Regions from separate parts of the Streptomyces lothianensis genome, predicted to be linked through region 2. Evidence: riboswitches for the same ligand, from Rfam matches in the RefSeq annotation. Region 2 holds a riboswitch; each other region holds the start of a gene.
The links. Region 2 has a riboswitch for cobalamin ahead of ACLF6P_RS24025 (FecCD family ABC transporter permease). Riboswitches for the same ligand answer to the same signal wherever they lie in the genome.
Positions count from the first base shown of each region.

Region 1: another riboswitch for cobalamin. It lies ahead of ACLF6P_RS20080 (ribonucleoside-diphosphate reductase subunit alpha); the one in region 2 lies ahead of ACLF6P_RS24025 (FecCD family ABC transporter permease).
Region 3: another riboswitch for cobalamin. It lies ahead of ACLF6P_RS07970 ((2Fe-2S) ferredoxin domain-containing protein); the one in region 2 lies ahead of ACLF6P_RS24025 (FecCD family ABC transporter permease).

Region 1 covers NZ_JBLMKT010000057.1:75,586-82,290, reverse strand. Annotated here, with positions in the region: gene ACLF6P_RS20110 (HD-GYP domain-containing protein) at 1-167, shown strand, start outside; gene ACLF6P_RS20105 (tetratricopeptide repeat protein) at 385-1,365, shown strand; gene def (peptide deformylase) at 1,524-2,165, shown strand; gene ACLF6P_RS20095 (helix-turn-helix domain-containing protein) at 2,192-3,160, opposite strand; gene ACLF6P_RS20090 (hypothetical protein) at 3,255-3,446, shown strand; gene ACLF6P_RS20085 (GNAT family N-acetyltransferase) at 3,489-3,992, shown strand; cobalamin riboswitch at 4,042-4,164, shown strand; gene ACLF6P_RS20080 (ribonucleoside-diphosphate reductase subunit alpha) at 4,297-6,705, shown strand, end outside.
Region 2 covers NZ_JBLMKT010000069.1:14,313-21,017, forward strand. Annotated here, with positions in the region: gene ACLF6P_RS24015 (discoidin domain-containing protein) at 1-1,882, shown strand, start outside; gene ACLF6P_RS24020 (polysaccharide deacetylase family protein) at 1,968-2,657, shown strand; cobalamin riboswitch at 2,828-2,948, shown strand; gene ACLF6P_RS24025 (FecCD family ABC transporter permease) at 3,050-4,153, shown strand; gene ACLF6P_RS24030 (ABC transporter ATP-binding protein) at 4,153-4,926, shown strand; gene ACLF6P_RS24035 (ABC transporter substrate-binding protein) at 5,008-6,030, shown strand; gene glgB (1,4-alpha-glucan branching protein GlgB) at 6,096-6,705, opposite strand, start outside.
Region 3 covers NZ_JBLMKT010000027.1:234,368-241,072, reverse strand. Annotated here, with positions in the region: gene pspAB (PspA-associated protein PspAB) at 1-141, shown strand, start outside; gene ACLF6P_RS07980 (hypothetical protein) at 156-866, opposite strand; gene ACLF6P_RS07975 (TIR domain-containing protein) at 905-2,767, shown strand; cobalamin riboswitch at 2,921-3,109, shown strand; gene ACLF6P_RS07970 ((2Fe-2S) ferredoxin domain-containing protein) at 3,151-3,582, shown strand; gene ACLF6P_RS07965 (hypothetical protein) at 3,682-4,047, shown strand; gene ACLF6P_RS07960 (hypothetical protein) at 3,993-4,805, opposite strand; gene ACLF6P_RS07955 (VWA domain-containing protein) at 4,805-6,079, opposite strand; gene ACLF6P_RS07950 (BlaI/MecI/CopY family transcriptional regulator) at 6,282-6,659, shown strand; gene ACLF6P_RS07945 (M56 family metallopeptidase) at 6,656-6,705, shown strand, end outside.

The DNA of each region.
Region 1 (6,705 bases), on a different contig from region 2:
TCATCCGCACGGCCAACGCCTACGACGAACTCACCCACACCGCGGGCCCCGCCGGCCCCCTCACCGCCCTGGAACACCTCCGCCTGGCCACCGGCCACGACTACCACCCGAGGGTGGTGGAATCCCTGTCCAGGGTGGTGGGCGCCATCACTCCGGCCGGCGTTTGAGGCGATCCGGCCGAAGGACGGATGCGGGATCCGGAACCAACAGATGCGAGGTCCGGAACCCATGGACGCGGGGTTCGGAACGAAACGGGTGCGGCCCCGAGGGACCGGGTAACCCATGGGTAATGAGCGGCCCCCCAACCTGGCATGGTTGGATGCGAATGTACGCAGAAACGGCACGGCAAGACGGCGCCCAGGACACCGACCGCAGGCAGGAATCGTGAGGATCTTCGGCAAGGGACGGCACCGGCCCTCCGCCTCATGGCGGCAGGCCACCGACCGTGCGTTCACGCTCATCGGCGACGGCCGCTACGAGGACGCCGGCGCGCTGCTCACGCGCGCCGCGGACCTCGAGCCGTGGCTGTCCGAGTCCTGGTTCAACCTGGCCCTGCTGCACAAGTTCCGCCACGACTGGGAACAGGCAAGGGCCGCGGGCCTGCGCGCCGTCGCGCTGCTCGACCGCGAGACCGGCGCCCCCGACTGGTGGAACGTCGGCATCGCGGCCACCGCCCTGCAGGACTGGCCGCTGGCCCGCCGTGCCTGGCAGGCCTACGGTCTGAAGGTCCCCGGCGGCGCCGCGGTCGCGGGCGAGCCGCTCGGCATGGATCTGGGCAGCGCCGCCGTACGGCTCTCGCCGGAGGGCGAGGCGGAGGTCGTCTGGGGCCGCCGCCTGGACCCGGCCCGCATCGAGGTGCTGTCCATCCCGCTGCCCAGCTCGGGCCGCCGCTGGGGCGAGGTCGTCCTGCACGACGGCGTACCGCACGGCGAACGCACCACCGGTTCCGGCCAGTCCTACCCCGTCTTCGACGAGATCGAGCTGTGGGCGCCGTCCCCCGTACCGACCTGGGTGGTGCTCCTCGAAGCCGCCACCGAGGCGGACCGGGACGCCCTGGAGAAGCTTGCCTCCGACGCCGGTTTCGCCGCCGAGGACTGGTCCTCGTCGGTGCGGCTGCTTTGCCGGATGTGCTCCGAGTCCCGGATGCCCTCCGACGAGGGCGACGGCGAGCACCTGGACCCGCACGACCACAGCGAGCCCGGCCACCCCGGACCGCTCGGCCACCGCACCGCGGGCGCCCTGTGGGTGCCGGAGCGCGAGTGCGGGATCGCGGCGCCGCCCGGTCTCGTACGGGGGCTCCTGGACGGCTGGGTCGCCGACAGCCCGGACTCCCGCGACTGGCGCGACCTCGAAGAGGTGTGCTGACCGCGTCCGACGCGATCCGGCCGGGGCCGGACCCGGCCGCTGCCGACCGGACCGGACCGGATCCGGCCGCATCCCGAGGACCGGGGCATCCTGCACTCCGCCGTGCCCGTAGGCTTGGCCCATCACCAGGTGGAGAGTCGAGGAAGGCGTACGACCCCATGACCGAACAGCAGCAGACGGCTGGAGTCCTCCCCGTCGACGACGAGGGATACGTCATCGACTCGGAGAACCCCGAGGAGCGCGAGACCGCGTACCGCGAGCGCGGCACGTCCCGCCCGATCACCGTCGTCGGCAACCCCGTCCTGCACAAGGAGTGCAAGGACGTCACCGAGTTCGACGAGGAGCTCGCGCGGCTGGTCGACGACATGTTCGCCAGCCAGCGCACCGCCGAGGGCGTGGGCCTTGCCGCCAACCAGATCGGCGTCGACAAGAAGGTCTTCGTCTACGACTGCCCCGACGACCAGGGCGTACGGCACGTCGGTGTCGTCTGCAACCCGGTGCTCGCCGAACTGCCCGCCGAGCAGCGGGTCCTCGACGACAACAACGAGGGCTGCCTCTCGGTGCCCACGGCGTACGTCTCGCTCGCGCGGCCGGACTACGCGGAGGTCACCGGGCAGGACGAGAAGGGTAACCCGATCAAGGTGCGCGGCACGGGCTACTTCGCGCGCTGCCTGCAGCACGAGACGGACCACCTGTACGGCTACCTGTACATCGACCGCCTCTCGAAGCGCGAACGCAAGGACGCCCTCCGCCAGATGCAGGAGGGCACCCCGCGCTACGAGGTGGTCCCCAACGACTGACCCCTGCCGGGCCCGCGTCCCCCCGTTCAGGCGGCGCGGGCCGGCGGCCCCTGGAACGTACGCCGATACGCATGCGGCGTGGTTCCCAGCACCCGCAGGAACTGATGCCGCATCGCCGCCGCGTTCCCGAACCCGGCCCGCCCCGCCACCGCATCCACCGTCTCGTCCCCCGCCTCCAGCAACTGCTGCGCGAACAGCAGCCGTTGCCGCATCAGCCACCGGTACGGCGTCGTCCCGGTCTCCTCCTTGAACCGCCGCGCGAACGTCCGCGGCGACATCAGCGCCTTCTCCGCGAGCATCTCGACGGTGATCTCCTCGTCGAGATGCCGGTCCATCCACGCCAGCACGCCGCCGACCGTGTCGCAGGACGTCCGCGGCAACGGCCGCGCCACGAACTGCGCCTGCCCGCCGTCCCGGTGGGGCGGTACGACCATCCGCCGGGCGATCGCGTTGGCGACCTCCGTGCCGTGCTCCTCGCGCACGATGTGCAGGGCCGCGTCGATCCCGGCTGCCGTCCCCGCCGAGGTGATCACCGGCCCGTCGTCCACGTAGAGCACGTCGGGCAGCACCTTCGCCCGCGGATACCGCACCGACAGCTCCTGTACGTGCCTCCAGTGCACCGCGCACTCCCGCCCGTCGAGCAGCCCGGCCGCACCGAGCACGAACACCCCTGAGCAGACGGAGAGCACGCGCGCACCCCGTTCGGCCCCGCGGCGCAGGGCCTCCAGGAGCTCCGGCGGATAGCTCCGGTCCGTGTACGACTCGCCGGCCGGCACGCAGATCAGGTCGGCCTCCTCCAGGCGGTCGAGACCGTGTTCCGTGCGCACGGTGAAGCCCGCGTGCGTGGAGAGCTCGGGGCCTTCCGCGGAGGCCACCGCGAAGTCGTAGACGGGCAGCCCCTCGTCGCTGCGGTCGAGTCCGAACACCTCGCAGACCACGCCGAGTTCGAAGGGGTGCACACCGTTGAGCAGCACTGCGGCGACGTTTTTCAGCATGCCTGCCAGTGTGCCGCGCGACTGGCAGGAAATCGAGGGTGTGCGGCAGTCCTGCCACTGCCCCTTGATCGTCGCGCGCGGCACTGTGGGGGACATGACGACACAGACTCTTCTCGACTGGATCACCGTTCTCGCCTTCTTCGCCCTGCTCGTGGTCCCGGCCGTGATCGGCCACGCCAAGGGCCGCCGGATGGACCGGCAGCTGGCCAGGGCCGAGCGGCGGCCGCTCGGCAACGACGAAGGGACGGGCCACTCGCAGCGCGAGCGCTTCTCCCGCGCCGCGTAATCCGCTTGATCGTCCCCTCCGCCCCGGCGGCACAATGCGGCCATGGACTTCACGATCAGACCCGCACGCCCCGAGGAGTACGAGCCCCTCGGAGACCTGACCGTCCGGGTCTATCTCGCGGACGGCCTCCTCGACTACGGCGAGGAGGACCCGTACATCCCGATCCTCCGCGATGTCGCGGGCCGCGCCGCCACCGCCGAGGTCCTGGTGGCCGTCGACGGCGAACAGCTGCTCGGCGGTGTCACGTTCGCGCTGCACGGCGTGCCGTCGGCGCAGATCGCGCGGCCCGACGAGGCCGAGTTCCGCGGGCTCGCGGTGGCGCACGGGGGCCGCGGGCGCGGGGTGGGGGAGGCCCTCGTGCGGGCCTGCGTCGACCGGGCCCGCGCGGCCGGCTGCGCGGGCGTGGTCCTCTCGACCCAGCACATGATGCACAGCGCTCACCGCATCTACGAACGCCTCGGCTTCGTACGGACCCCGGAACGCGACTGGAATCCGCTTCCGGACCGTGACGATCTGGAGCTGTGGGCGTACGAGCTGAGGCTCTGATCGCCCGCCGACACACAAGATGTGGGCATGGCATCCGCTGCCACCCACAACATGTATGCTCGACCTCGCTGTCGCAGCAGGGGAATCCGGTGAAACTCCGGAACTGACCCGCAACGGTGAACGGGCCCGGAGCCCGCGAAGTCCGAAGACCTGCCGACGGTGCGCCCGGGCCGGACGGCCGGGCGCCGAGACGTCCGGGCCTCGCGGAATGGGCCGGTGGACGCGGAGCGTTGCGCCCTGCCCGCGCACGCCTCGTGCACCCGCCGCCCCCGCTCGGCCCTGTGCCGAGTGAGGGAGTGCATACGTGACCATCGCGCCAGTGGATCCGGCCGCAGCGGGGACCGGCGAGGAGACCGCTGAGCAGGAGCCGGACACGCAGCAGCGGGCCGCTCAGAAGCCGGACGCCCACGAGCCCGCCGACCGCCCCGGCACCGCCCTCCTGCGCACCCTCACCGAGCTGACCGCCGACCTCCCCGACACCGACCCCGGCAAGGTCGCCGCCGCCGCCCTGCGCGGCCGCAGCGCCGCCGCCGACGAGGCCGAGCTGCGCGAGCTCGCCACGGAGGCAGCCGCCGGACTGATCGCCGAGGACCCCGCCTACGCGAAGCTCGCCGCCCGCCTCCTCACCCTGACGATCGCCGAAGAGGCCGCCTCGCAGGGTGTGCGCACCTTCACCGAGTCCGTATCGGCCGGTCACCGCGAGGGCCTGATCGCCGACCGCACCGCCGAGTTCGTATGGGCGCACCACGAGCGTCTCGACGCCCTGGTCGAGGCTTCCGTCGCCGAAGGCGCCGACGACCGCTTCGGCTACTTCGGCCTGCGCACGGTCCACTCCCGCTACCTGCTGCGCCACCCGATCACCCGCAAGGTCATCGAGACCCCGCAGCACTTCATGCTGCGCGTGGCCGCCGGGCTCGCCGCCGACGAATCGGCCGCCGCCGTGGACGAAGTGGCCGCGCTGTACGGCCTGATGAGCCGCCTCGACTATCTGCCGTCCTCACCGACGCTCTTCAACTCCGGCACCCGCCACCCGCAGATGTCGTCCTGCTACCTGCTCGACTCGCCGCTCGACGAACTCGACTCGATCTACGACCGGTACCACCAGGTCGCCCGCCTCTCCAAGCACGCGGGCGGCATCGGCCTCGCCTACTCCCGCATCCGCGCCCGCGGCTCCCTCATCCGCGGCACGAACGGGCACTCCAACGGCATCGTCCCGTTCCTGAAGACCCTCGACGCCTCCGTCGCCGCCGTGAACCAGGGCGGCCGCAGGAAGGGCGCCGCGGCCGTCTACCTGGAGACCTGGCACGCGGACATCGAGGAGTTCCTGGAGCTGCGCGACAACACCGGCGAGGACGCCCGCCGTACGCACAACCTGAACCTCGCGCACTGGATCCCGGACGCCTTCATGCGCCGCGTCGAGGCCGACCAGGACTGGTCGCTGTTCTCGCCCGCCGACGTGCCCGAACTCGTCGACCTGTGGGGCACGGAGTTCGACGCCGCGTACGAGAAGGCCGAGGCCGAGGGCAAGGCGCTGCGCACCATCCCGGCCCGCGACCTGTACGGCCGCATGATGCGGACCCTCGCACAGACCGGCAACGGCTGGATGACCTTCAAGGACGCCGCCAACCGCACCGCCAACCAGACCGCCGAGCCCGGCCACACCGTCCACTCCTCGAACCTGTGCACCGAGATCCTCGAGGTCACGGACGACGGCGAGACGGCCGTCTGCAACCTGGGCTCCGTCAACCTGGGCGCCTTCGTGCTCCCGACCGGCGACCTCGACTGGGACCGCTTGGACGCGACCGTCCGTACGGCCGTCACCTTCCTGGACCGCGTCGTCGACATCAACTTCTACCCGACCGAGCAGGCCGGCCGCTCCAACGCGCGCTGGCGGCCCGTCGGCCTCGGCGCCATGGGCCTGCAGGACGTCTTCTTCAAACTGCGCCTGCCCTTCGACTCGCCCGAGGCCCGCGCCCTCTCGACCCGTATCGCCGAACGCATCATGCTCGCGGCCTACGAGGCCTCCTGCGAGCTGGCCGAACGCGAGGGTCCGCTGCCGGCCTGGGACAGGACCCGAGCGGCCCGCGGCGTCCTGCACCCCGACCACTACGACGTGGCGCTGAACTGGCCTGAGCGCTGGGCGGCCCTGCGGGAACGCATCGCCACCACCGGCATGCGCAACTCCCTCCTCCTCGCCATCGCCCCCACCGCCACCATCGCCTCCATCGCGGGCGTCTACGAGTGCATCGAGCCGCAGGTCTCCAACCTCTTCAAGCGCGAGACGCTGAGCGGTGAGTTCCTCCAGGTCAACGCCTATCTGGTCGACGAGCTGAAGAAGCTCGGCGTCTGGGACGCGCAGACCCGCGAGGCGCTGCGCGAGTCCAACGGCTCGGTCCAGGGCCTGAACTGGATCCCCGAGGACGTACGCGCCCTGTACCGCACCGCCTGGGAGATCCCGCAGCGCGGCCTGATCGACATGGCGGCCGCCCGCACCCCGTTCCTCGACCAGTCGCAGTCCCTGAACCTGTTCCTGGAGACGCCCACCATCGGCAAGCTCAGCTCGATGTACGCGTACGCCTGGAAGCAGGGCCTGAAGACCACGTACTACCTGCGCTCGCGCCCGGCCACCCGGATCGCCCGCGCCGCCGGCTCCGCCCCCGCGGCGGCAGCGGCCCCCATCCCCGTACAGCAGGCGAGCGAAGCCGAAGCCCTC
Region 2 (6,705 bases):
CACGCCCGCGCAGACGGTGGACCTGCCACGTGACGGCTGGACGGCGACCGCGAGCGACGAGGAGACCGCCGCCGAGGACGGTCGCGCCGGCAACGTCCTGGACAACGATGACTCGACGATCTGGCACAGCAAGTGGTCGGGTACGGCCGCACCGCTGCCGCACCACCTCACCATAGACATGCAGACGGCCAGGGCGGTGTCCGCGCTGAGCTACCAGCCGCGCCGCCCGGGCGTGAACGGCAGGATCGGCGGGTACACCGTCACGACCAGCACCGACGGTGTCAGCTTCGGGCCTCCCGTGGCCTCGGGCACCTGGCGTGACGACGACACGGTCAAGGGCGCCACATTCACTCACACCGTCACCGCCCGCTACGTCCGCCTGACGGCGACCGGCGAGGCGGGCGGCCGGGGTCCGTGGTCCTCCGCCGCCGAGATACGGATCGCGGGTCCGGCCGACCCGGCCACGCACGGAAGTTGGGGCAAGGTCACCGGATTCCCGCTGGTGCCGGTGGCTTCCACGGTGCTGCCCGGCAACAAGCTCCTCGCCTGGTCGGCCTACGGCACCGACCGCTTCGGCGGCAGCAACGGCTACACCCAGACCGCCCTGCTGGACCTGGAAACCGGCCAGGTCACCCAGCGCAGGATCGAGAACACCAAGCACGACATGTTCTGTCCCGGCACCGCCGTCCTGGAGGACGGCCGGATCCTGGTCACCGGCGGAAGCAACGCGGAACGCGCGAGTATCTACGACCCGGCGACCGACACGTGGACATCCACCACCGACATGAACATCCCCCGCGGCTATCAGGCCATGACACTCCTGTCGACCGGTGAGGCGTTCGTCCTCGGCGGTTCCTGGAACGGAGGGAACGGCGGGAAGGGCGGCGAGGTCTGGTCCCCGGCCGACGGCACATGGCGCACCCTGCCGGGCGTGCCCGTCACCACCACCATGACCGACGACCCCGCCGACGCCTACCGGGCCGACAACCACCAGTGGCTGTACGCCGCTTCCGGCGGGCGGGTCCTGCACCTGGGGCCCAGCAAGCAGATGAACTGGATCACCACCGGCGGCTCGGGCGGCATCAGCTCCGCGGGCAGCCGGGGCGACAGCGCGGACGCGATGAACGGCAACGCCGTCGCGTACGACATCGGCAAGCTGCTGACGCTGGGCGGTGCCACCGCGTACGAGAACGCGCCGGCCACGCGCCGCGCCTACACCGTCGATGCAAACGGCGCCGGCGCGCCGGCCGTCACGCGGACCGGTGACATGGACTACGCGCGGGCCTTCGCCAACAGCGTGGTGATGCCGGACGGCAAGATCGCCGTGTTCGGCGGCCAGGCGTTCCCCGTACCATTCAGCGACGCCACGTCCGCGATGACACCGGAGATCTGGGATCCGGCCACCGGCAGGTTCACGAGGATGGCGACCATGGCCGTGCCGCGGAACTACCACAGCGTCGCCAATCTGCTGCCCGACGGCCGTATATTCACCGGTGGCGGGGGTCTGTGCGGCGATTGCGCCACCAACCACCCGGACGGCTCGATCTTCACACCGCCATACCTGCTCAACGCGGACGGCACTCACAAGCCACGCCCCGCCATCACCGGAACGGTGCCCGCCGAAATGACGAACGGAGCGAAGGTCACGGTGACCACCCACAAGCCGGTGGCCTCGTTCGTCCTGGTCCGCAACAACGTCGCCACACACTCGACGAACAACGACCAGCGCCGCGTACCGCTCCACAGCAGCCAAACAGCCGCGAACACCTACGAGTTGAGCATTCCGTCCGATCCGGGGGTGGCCCTGCCCGGCAGCTACCTGCTGTTCGCCATGGACAGCGCGGGGGTACCGAGCATCGCACGCAGCGTCCTGATCGGATGATCACGTCCGGGCCCCGCGCAGCGAGCAACTTCTTTGCGGGGCAAGGTCATTGACACCGCGAATTGGTCTGGACCATCTTGTGTGCATGTCGAGAATCCGCACGGCGGCGCTCGCCGCCTTCGCCGCACTGTCGATCCCGCTGGCCGCTTCCGTCCCTGCGCACGCGGAGCCTTCGGACTCCTGGGCGGAGCCGGCGCCTGTGATCAGCCAAGTCGACACGGACGAGCCCGTCGCCTTCATCACCATCGACGACGGCTGGGGCCACGATCCGTCGGTCCAGCGGATGCTCCTGGACCGGCACGTCCCGGCGTCGCTGTTCATCAACCCGGTGAACTACTCCTGGGACCGGGACTACTTCCAGCAGCTACTCAACCACGGACCCTCCCGGATGGAGAACCACGCGGTCGACCACCTCGATCTCACCGAGCTGGATTTCGCGGCGCAGAAGGAGCAGATCTGCGGGGCCAGGGACGCGCAGCTCGCCGCGTTCGGCGACAGTCCGCGGCTGTTCCGGCCCCCCGCCGGCGCCTACAACGAGGACACCAGGATCGCCGCGGCGGAGTGCGGCGCCGCAGCAGTCGTCACCTGGACCCACGACCTCACCGACTGGCCCTGGATACCCGGCGAGCCCGAGATCCCGGAGCTGAACGCCGGGGACATCCTGCTCGTCCACCTCGGCCCCGACACCGCCGCGGCGGACCTGGAGCGGGTGCTGGACGCCGTCGACGCCGCCGGGCTGCGCCCCGCGCCACTGCGCGACCATCTCCCGGGCTGAGATCGGTGCGAGCCTCGGCAGCAGCAGCGGCTGCCGGGGCCGGACCCGGCCACGCCCAGGAAAGCCCGGGAAAGCCCGGGAAAGCCCGGGAAGCAGCCGGGCCGGAGAGCTCTGCCCTCTGGCCCGGCCATGCACAAGGGAGCGGCCGTGACGGCGGTGAGCAAGCACCCGCTAAGCTGCGAGCACCCCGTGGGGGAAGTCCGGTCGAAGTCCGGCGCTGACCCGCAACGGTAGGCGGAGCCCTCCCGAGGCTCCGTAAGCCCGATTACCCGCGGTGGTGAAGCTCCTGTCAATCGCCGTGGACTGCGAGAGGTGCTGCGCGGGGCGCCTTGCGCCCGGGGCCGCTTCTTCGAACAAGCAGGTGCACGGCCCGAGGCGAAAGCGATCCGCCTGTGGCCACGCTCCGTGATCCCCTGCCCGCCGCACCGCACGTGCCCGCCCGCAGCGGGCCCCCACCCCCTCCCCGCGTCTCGCTGCCCCTGCTCGTGACCGTGCTGTGCCTGGCGCTCCCGGTGTCCCTGGTCTGCGCGGCGGGCATCGGGGCGTCGGGGCTGGCCTGGAGCGAGGTACTGCGCTACCTGGGGGCGGGGCTGACCGGTGGGTCCATCGCCGCGGACGAAGTGCCCTCCTACACCATCGTGTGGGAACTGCGCCTCCCGCGTGCGGTGCTGGCCGCGGTGGTCGGCGCCGGTCTGGCGGCGGTGGGCGTGGCCGTGCAGGCCATGGTCCGCAACGCGCTCGCCGACCCGTTCGTCCTCGGCATCTCCTCCGGCGCGGCCGTCGGCGCCAACGCCGTTCTCATCTTCGGCGCGTTCGGTGCCCTCGGGATCTGGGCGCTGTCGGCGGCCGCGTTCCTGTCCGCTCTCGTGGCCATGTTCCTGGTGTACGCGATCGCCATGACCCCGCGCGGGCTGACGCCGCTCCGGCTCGTACTGACCGGCACGGCGATGTACTACGGCTTCTCGGCGGTGACCACGTTCATGGTGTTCGCCGCCGAGCACGGCGAGGCCGCCAGATCGGCGATGATGTGGCTGCTCGGCAGCCTGGGCGGGGCGAGCTGGTCCTCCGTACCGATCGCCGCCGGGGCCGTGCTCGCCGGGCTCGCCCACCTGAGCTGGTCGGCCCGGCGTCTGAACGCCCTGGCGATGGGCGACGAGACCGCAGCCGCCCTCGGGGTGGACCCCGGGCGGCTGCGCAAGGAGCTCTTCGTCACCGCCGCGGCCGTCACCGGGACGGTGGTCGCCGTCAGCGGGGCGATCGGCTTCGTGGGTCTGATGGTTCCGCACGCCGCCCGGATGCTGGTCGGAGCCGATCACCGCCGCCTGCTCGTCGTCGCCCCGCCGGCCGGCGCCCTGCTGCTGATCTGGGTGGACATCCTGTCGCGCGTGGTGCTGGCCCCCGCGGAACTGCCGCTGGGCGTACTGACGGCCGCGATCGGTGTGCCGTGCTTCGTGCTGCTCATGCGCCGCCGCGCCTACAACTTCGGGGGTGCCTGATGCGGGTCGACATCGAGGAACTGACCGTCGAGCTCTCCGGAGCGCGGCTGGTCGAGGACGTCAGCCTGCGAGCGGGGAGCGGCTCGTTCGTGGGGCTGGTCGGCCCCAACGGCAGCGGGAAATCCACCCTGTTGCGCTGCGTGTACCGGGCACTGCGTCCCACGGCCGGTACGGTCCGCCTCGACGGCGACGACCTGTCGGCGCTGGACGTCCGCGCGTCCGCGCGCCGGCTGGCCGCCCTGCCGCAGGAGTCCGCCCCGGAGTTCGACTTCACCGTGGCCGAGGTGGTGGCCATGGGGAGGCTGCCGCACCAGGGCCCGGTGGCCCGGACCACCGGGGAAGACCGCCGCACGTGTGCGGCCGCACTGGAGGGAGTGGGGGCGGGGCACCTGGCCGGCCGTGGTTTCCTCACGCTGTCCGGCGGCGAGAAGCAGCGGGTCCTCATCGCCCGGGCGCTCGCCCAGGAGCCACATGTCCTCGTGCTGGACGAGCCCACCAACCACCTCGACATCGCCCAGCAGCTGGAGACCCTGGCGCTGGTCCGGGCCAGCGGTCTGACCGTGCTCACCGCCTTGCATGACCTCAACCTCGCCGCGCGCCACTGCGACCTCCTGTACGTCATCGAAGCCGGGCGGATCGTCGCCTCCGGCGCACCGGACGACGTCCTCACGCCGGGGCTGCTCGCCGACGTCTTCGGTGTGCGGGCCCATCGCGTCGAACACCCCGACACCGGTGTGGTCCAGCTGCTCTTCGACCGCCTTCCCCTCCAGTGATCCGTCCCCCGGGGCCCAGCGATGCGCCCTCACGTCCGAGTGATACATCCGCACGTCCGTCCGCAAGGAGTCACCGCCGCCATGCCGAATCTCGCACGTCCCGCCGCCCTCGCACTGACCTTGGCCCTCGCGCTCACCGGCTGCGGTGCGCAGGTCATACCGGAGGACAAGAAGGCGGACGGCGCCGGAGCATCCGACAGCCACTACCCCGTCACCGTCGAGAACTGCGGTGAGAAGAAGACGTATGCGAAGGCCCCGCGGCGCGTGGTCACCAACGACGTCGGCATCACCGAGATCATGTTCGCCCTCGGCCTCGAGGACCACATGGCGGGATACGTCATGCCCGACAACAAGGGCGATCTGACGGCCGTGCCGTGGAAGGACGGCTACCGGAAGACGAAGTGGCTTTCCAAGAAGCAGATCAACAAGGAGCTGGTCCTCGACGCCCGCGCCGATCTGGTCTTCGCGGGCTGGAACTACGGTTTCAACGAGGGTGACGGCTTCACGCCCGAGGCGCTGCAACGCGTCGGCATCGACTCGTATCTGCTCACGGAGTCCTGCCGCAACGGGCGCGGCACGGCCCGCGGGGTGATGTCGCCCCTCGACGCGCTGTACACGGACCTGCGGAACCTGGGCAAGGTGTTCGACGTCGAGGACCGGGCCGAAGCCCTCATCACCTCGTTCCGCGAGGAGGTGGCCGCGGCGCGGGCAAAGGCCCCCTCGGGCGGCGACCGGCCGAGGGTGTTCCTCTATGACAGCGGCCAGGACAAGCCGTTCACCTCCGGGCTGCACGCCGGACCCCACGACATCATCACCAAGGCCGGCGGCGACCACATCATGAAGGACCTCAAGGACAGCTGGACCACTGTGGGCTGGGAGACGGTCGTGGAACGCGACCCCGAGGTCATCGTGGTCAACGACTACGGGGACACGACCGCCGAGCAGAAGGTGAAGTTCCTCAAGTCGTACAAGCCGCTGGCCCATGTCTCCGCGATCAGGAACGACCGCATCGTCGTCCTCGACTATGTCGACCTCGTGGAGAGCCCCCGCAACCCCGCGGCAATCACCTCGCTCGCCGCGGACCTTCGGGAGCTGACTTCCTGACCGCGCGGCCTCCAGCCGTCTCATGGGGTGGCTGGAGGCCGGGCCGGGGATCGCCCGGTGCCCTCTCAGCGGCCCGGACTCAGCCAAAGCGTGGCCAGGGGTGGCAGTGTGACGTGGATGGTGCCCGCGTCGGGGCCGGTCCGGTGGGGGGTGCTGATTCCGCTGCCGCCGTAGGCGCGATGGTCGGTGTTCAGCACTTCGTGCCAGGACCCGGTGCCGGCGGGGACATGCAGGCGGTAGTCATGGCGGACCACCGGGGAGAAGTTCGTCACCGCCAGGAGTGGTGCGCCGTCCGCGGGGTGGCGGAGGAAGGCCAGGACGTTGTCGTCGGCCGCGTCGGCGGTGATCCAGGTGAAGCCGTGCGGGGTGGTGTCCTGTTCCCACAGGGCCGGCTGCTCGCGGTAGGCGTGATTGAGGTCGCGGACCAGGGCGCGGATGCCTGCGTGGTCGCGTTCGGCCGGATGGGCGGGATCCAGGAGCCACCAGTGCGGGCCCTCGTCCTCCGACCACTCGGCGCCCTGAGCGAACTCCTGGCCCATGAACAGGAGTTGTTTGCCCGGATGGGCCCACATGTACGCGAGGTAGGCGCGGTGGTTGGCGCGTTGCTGCCACCAGTCACCGGGCATTTTCGCCACCAGGGCGCGTTTGCCGTGGACGACCTCGTCGTGGGAGATG
Region 3 (6,705 bases), on a different contig from region 2:
TTCTACCCCTTCGCGCCGCAGCCCGGCCGTAAGCGTGACAACCCGCTGGAACTCCAGGTCAAGGCCGCGGTCGACGGAGAACTGCGGATCGAACAGGACCTGGGCCGCTGGTTCCCGCTGTGGGGAGCCCCTGGCCTGTGAGGGACGGTGGCTGCTCAAGCCGCCAGGACGAGCAGACTGCCCCTATTCAGCGGGGGGGGGGTGCCGTCAGAGCGCTCATTGTCAGAGTCCGGCCGCAGCTGGGGCGGAAGGTGCGGCGGTAGGTGCGGCGGAGGTTGCGGCGGGAGCGGCGGCGGAAGTTGCGGCGGACGAGGCACCGGAAGGTCGATCAGGTCACCTACCCCGGCGACTTGTTGCAGGGTGCGCGCCAGCGAGTGCAGCGCCTCGCGCGTCGCGCTCAACTGGCGGCGCAGCTCGTCGGCTTCCGGCCACGCCCGCTCGTAGGAGACGGGATCCTGATCTGCCGGGCGCACCGCCTCGTACGCCGTCAGTTTGGGGTGCCACACCGTCAGCAGCGGGCGCAGCACCTTGTTCAGGGTGACCATCGCCAGGACACCGAAGGTGAGTCGGCCGGGCCCGACCGGCGGCGCCACCGCAGGACCGTGCTCGTGCAGGATGCCCCGGGTGATGTCGTAGAGGGAGTGGAGCGAGGTCAGGGCCTCGCGCAGCAGTCCCTCGTCTCTCTCCAGCGGGACCACGGTCACCCGGGTGGCCAGTTGGAAGTACAGCTGCCAGGCGGCGGTTCGCTCGGCGTCCGCCGGTTCCCACAGGCCTGTCACCTCGCCGACGAACGGAATCGTCAGCTTCGCCGTCACCTGCGACGGCGCGCCGCGCCCGCGCCGCGGCGCCTCGCCGGACTGCGCCATGATCGCCTCCCCGGATCCCCACAGTAGGGTAGGGCACCGTGTGGGACGTCTTCCTCAGTTACAGCCGCAGAGACGCCGAGCGGGTGCGATCGCTGCACGAGGCGCTCACCGACGCGGGCCTCAAGGTGTTCACCGACGAGTCCGCTGTCGCGGGTTTCGCCGGCATCAGTGACACGATCCGGCGTGCACTCGCCGCCTCACGTGTCCTGCTCGCGTACTACTCCACCAGCTATCCGCAACGTCCCGCCTGCCAGTGGGAGTTGACTGCCGCCTTCCTCGCCGGCCTCGGCGAGGGCGACCCGCGCCGGCGCGTCCTGGTGGTGAACCCCGAGGCGGCCACCGGCCACATCCACCCGGTCGAACTCCGCGACACCCGCCATGGCCGCCCGGAAGAGCTCGCCTCCGAGGTCATCGCGCATCTGCGGCACGTGCCCGATCCGATGCCCCTGGAAGATGCGCCACCCCGGGTCCATGGCGCCATGCCGCTGCCTGCGGGGGAGTTCGCCGGGCGGCTGCCCGAACTCTGGCGGCTGCACAGTGCTCTGCATGCCCAGGACGCACCCCTGGTCACCGGCCGTGCGACCGCCCTCGCCGTTCAGCTGCGCGGCATGCCGGGCATCGGCAAGACCCGGCTCGCCCAGGAGTACGCGCAGCGCTTCGGTGCCGCGTTCCCGGGCGGTGTGTACTGGGCCGGGGCCGACGCGCCGCGTCCGCCGGACGGCGGCCTCGGCCCCTGCCTCTACGTCGTGGACGACGTGCCGTGCGCACTCCTGCCCCGCACCGTCGCCGGCCTCATCGCCCCGCATCCGGCCGTGCGCACCCTGCTCATCACCCGCAGCCGCTCGTACGAAGGACTCGGCGAGCACCTCGACCTCGAACCTCTGGAGGCCGAAGCCGCGGCCGTGCTCGTCGGGGATGCCGAACTGGCCCGGAGTGTCGACGGGCACCCCGGGGCGCTCGACCTGCTCGGACGCGCCGTTCGCACCGGGCAGGATCCCTCCCTGCTCCTGGCGAGGCTGTACGAACCGGGCCGCTCGCTCCTCGACGAGCTGGCCGGCGGCGCGATCACCGCCGACCATGTCCGCGAAGCACCGCCCGCCCCGGCGGAGATCCGCGATGTTCTGCGCTGCGCGAGTGCGCGCTACCCGCTGCCGGTCACCGAGGCCGACGTGGCTGCCGTGTTCATCGTCGCCGACCGGCTGCAGCCGGCCGTGGCACGGCGTCGCGCCGCGGCCGGCCTGGCCGAGCTGAGCGCCCGCGGCCTGCTTCGGCCCACCCCGGACGGCTACCGGCTGCACTGCGTCACCGATCACGCGTGGCGCCATCACGAGACGGACCCGGCCCGCGCGGAGAGGCTACGGCGTGCGGTCCTCTCCAGCCTGGGTGACGCCGGCACTACCCTGGTCGTGCCGGGAGTTGTCCCGGTCCCGGGAGCCCGCAGGGAGGTCGCGCCCATGACCGTGAGCGAAGCGGAGCGGATGGCCGCCTTCGACCTGCAGATCGAGCTGGTCAGCCGGGTCGGCGTACAGCAACTGCCCGTCGGGAGCGGCAGTCTGCGCGAGGCGCTGAGCTCCTTGCACAGCCTCTTCCCCTTCACCCGCGGCACCCTGCAGCGCTACAGCATCGGCCTCCGTCTCCCCGCGCCAGGCTCGGTGCCGGCGCTCGCCGACCGGCTGCTGAACGAGATCCTGAGGCCGTTCCTCAGCGAGTGGCACCCGCGCCTTCTCGCCTGGGAAGCGCGACGCGCACCGTCGACCGGCCCCGTCGACCATGAACGTGCCTGGGACCAGGCGCCCGCCTTGCGATCCGCCCTCGACGAGCTGCAGCGCCCCCTCCAGGACCTCACGAGCGAGCTCGCCGCCATCTCGGGCGGCGAGTTCGGGCTGCCGGCCGCGGGCTGAGCCCCGCGCCCGGGCGGGGAATCGACGGAGCGAACCGGCCCGACTGCTGCCGTCCGGGCCCGCCAACCGGGCGTGCGCGGCTCATCCGGCAGGAATGTCACCTGCGGGGCGCCCCTGCGCGGATGCGCGGCGAAAGGGCGTACCGGGCCGGGCCGTTCGGGGATGGGATGATGGCCCCTGACAGGGCGACGGCGGAACGAGGAAGCCGGTGGGATTCCGGCGCGGTCCCGCCACTGTGATCGGCGAGCGCGTCCCGACAGGCCACTGCCCGGCAGCGGGTGGGAAGGCCGGGACGGGCATCGACCCGTAAGCCAGGAGACTCACGCGGTCGCCTCCTCCACGGACACCGGGGCGGATCTCCCCGGAGAGAGGGACGGCGCCGCATGCCCGCAACGCCTGCCGGACGGACAACCGACGACACGAGGACCGGAGGGGCCGCCGACGGCCCGGTGCCGTGCCCCAGCGGCCCGGTACCCTGCCGCGTCGTCATATGCCGCGACTGCTGCTGCGGCAGCCCCAAGGTGACCGGAGTCGACCACGCCGCCCAGACCGCGCGGCTGCGCGCCGCGGTGCCGGTGCGCGTCTCCGACTGCCTTGACGTCTGCGACCAGGCCAACGTCATCGTCGTACAGCCCTCCGCCGAGGGCCGGGCGGCCGGAGCACGCCCCGTCTGGCTGGGGCTGGTCAACGACCCCGAAGCGACCGAGGACATTGTTGCCTGGGCACGCGCCGGTGGACCGGGTGTCGCGCCCCGGCCGGAGATTCTCGACCTGTACGCCTTCACCCCGCCGCGGCAACGGCGCCCGGCCCCCTGACCGTACGGACCGTGAGCCGGGGACCGGAGACCGGAGACCGGAGACCGGAGACCGGAGACGGGAGGCCGGAGACGGGAGACCGGAGAGAGGACTGGAAGCGTGTACCAAGCCCGTGCCTCGGCCGCGTCCGTTGCCGCCGCCCTGCAGGATGTGGCCGCCCTCGGCGGGTCCTTCGTGCTGCGGGTCGGCGGATCGGACGACGGCTGGCATCCCGTCGCCCGCTCCTACGCGGCGGGCTTCACCGACCTCGCCGCAGCGGTGGCGGTCCGCCACCGCACCCGGGAGCCGCGCGTCGACGTCTCCATCGCCCAGCTTGGCCACGCCGGAGGGACGCCGTCGCGGCCGGGCGACGGTGTCCCTCCGGCGTGGGCGGGGCCACGTGTGGGTTCGGGCGGGGCTGCCGCGCCTGTTCAGGCCTGCGGCGGCACCCGTCCCGGGCGCCCCGGGCCGCGCGTCAGCGCGTAACCGGCGACGCCCGCCAGTGCGGCGAGCAGGCCGCCCGCCGCGGTCCACACCCAGCGGTCGGACCACCAGCCTGATGACCAGCCGTCGTCTGGTTCGAGGCCGAAGAGCACCGCGGGGGACTCCTCGCCGTCCCCGTCCTCGCCCTCGCCGCCCGCGGCGATGCCCGGCACCAGGGGTTCGGCCAGTGAGCCGTCCACCGCCGCCGAGCCGCCGATGTCCTTGGAGTCGACCCGGATCTCGGCGTCGACGGGCAGGCCCCGGTCGCCCGTCGGCAGGCCGACGGCCGTGAGCCGGACGTAGTACGTGCCCGGCAGCGGGTCGTTGGCCCACGGCTGAGCCCAGCCGCGGACCGTGCGCAGGACGCAGGTCAGCTCCGCGGCAGGTGCACCCGCCGCTGCGGTGCGGGTCTGGGCGCCGTACTGGCAGGCCTGGCGGCGGCGCAGGCCGTCGTACACGTCGATCCGCCAGGTCTCGGCGGCGTGCGTCGCGGGCAGTTTCACCGTGGCCTTCACGGTGGGGCGCTGCCCGGTGTCCGCGGCGAACGACCAGTACAGGTAGTCACCGGCCGAGGCGTTGGCGGTGGCGGTCTGCCCCTGCTCGATCTCGGTGGCCGTACGGAACGAGGTGCCCGCCGAGGTCGGCGCATCGGACTCCGACGACGAACCGGCGGAGGGGGAGGGCGAATCGGCCGCCGCGGGGGCGGCGGCGAGCCCGAGGGTCAGCAGCAGGGCGGCGCTCAGCGCGCGAGTGATACGCATCAGTTGGTCCTCCAGACCGCGACCCGCCAGCGCGAGAGCCAGCCCCAGATGACACCGGTGAGGAAACCGGCCAGGACGAGTACGCCGAGCAGCCACCAGCCGCGCCCGAGGCCGAAGGAGGCCACGTCGGCGGGGCGGTCGGTGCCGTCGACGACATCGACGGTCAGTTCGAGGGGCAGGCCGGGCGTGGTCTTCACGCCCGAGGCCGCCGAGAAGGAGTGGGTGACCTGGAGGCAGACGGTCTCGGCGGCCGGCTTGTCGCCGTCGCCGTCCTCCTGTTCGGCCTTCGGGTACCGCAGGCCGGTGGAGATCACGTCCGTACGGCCGTGGTCCGCCGCCTCACCGCGCACGATCTCCCGGCCGTGCACCGTCACCGCCCGCAGCAGGGCCCCGTAGGTGGGGTCCACGGAGCGGTCGGCGGCGACGCTCACCGAGGCCCGCAGTTCCTGGCCCGGCAGGACGTCCACGCGGTACCAGCGCTGCTGTCCGAACTCCGCACGGTCGGTGTACAGGCCGGACTCCAGGGTCGGGGCCTTCGCGCAGCTGCCCGCGCCATCGGTGGCCACGGGCGTCACCACCGGGTCGGCGGCCCGGTCGACCAACTGGTTGACGCGGTCGGTCAGTTCGTCGGCGTGCTCGACGGAGGCGTATGTGCCGCCGGTCGCCTCGGCGATACAGCTGAGCTGCTGCCGCATCTTCGCGTTGGGCACCAGGCCGAGGGTGTCGATGGTCAGGCCGATGCCCTTGGCGGCGATCTCGCGGGCGACCTCGCACGGGTCGAGCGGGGCGCAGGTGTCCTCGCCGTCGCTGATCAGCACGATCCGCTTGGAACCGGTGCCGCCGTCGAGGTCGTCGGCCGCCTTCAGGAGGGCCGGGCCGATGGGCGTCCAGCCGGTGGGCACCAGGGTTGCCACCGCCGTCTTGGCCTCGGTGCGGTCCAGCGGGCCGACCGGGTAGAGCTGGGCGGTGTCCTTGCAGCCCTGTTTGCGGTCGTCGCCCGGGTAGTCGGCGCCGAGGGTGCGGATGCCCAGTTCCACCCCCTCGGGTGTCGCGTCGAGCACTTCGTTGAACGCCTGCTTCGCCGCGGCCATCCGGGAGCCGCCGTCGATGTCCCGCTCCCGCATCGAGCCGCTGACGTCGAGCAGGAGATTCACCTTCGGGGTGTCCTCGCCGGTGGGTTCACCGGCCACCGCCCCGGCCGGGAGGGCGAGCCCGGCTGTCAACGCGGCGAGCAGCGCACCGGCGCCTACCGCGAGCCGTTTTCTTGTGATCATCGGCGGATCCTATGGATCACCGGCGCTGTACTCCAAACGGGCCGTCAAAAACAGACGCTCGGGGGTGGTTTGGCGCAGCGCCCGGCGTGCCGCGCAAGCGGGCCGGAGGCTCGGAGTGGGAGCGGCGGATTGCGGGTTCGCCCCGGGTGGCCGGGCTGCACGTACGATGCCGCTTGGGTTTTCGTAGGAGGAGGCGGCCCGGATGAGGGGCTTCGGTGAGCTCGAGCAGGCGATCATGGACGTGGTGTGGGCCGCGGGTGAGCCCCGGACGGTACGCGAAGTGCTCGAGGAGCTGAACCGGGAGCGGTCGCAGGACCTCGCGTACAACACCGTGCAGACGGTGATGGACATCCTGCGCCGCAAGGGCTGGCTCTCCCGTGCCAAGGACGGGCGGGCCTTCCGCTACCGGGCCACCAAGAGCCGGGAGGAGTACGCGGCCTCGCTGATCGACCAGGTCTGGGCGACCGGCGCGGACCGCACCGCCACCCTCGTACGCCTCTTCGACGAGCTCGACGACGGGGAAGTCGCCGAACTGCGGGCCGCGCTTGCCGCGCGTCGCGCGGAGGGCGAGCGGCCGTGAGGGCAGCGGTGCTGCTGCTCGGCTACGCGGCGGTGCTCGGGGTGCT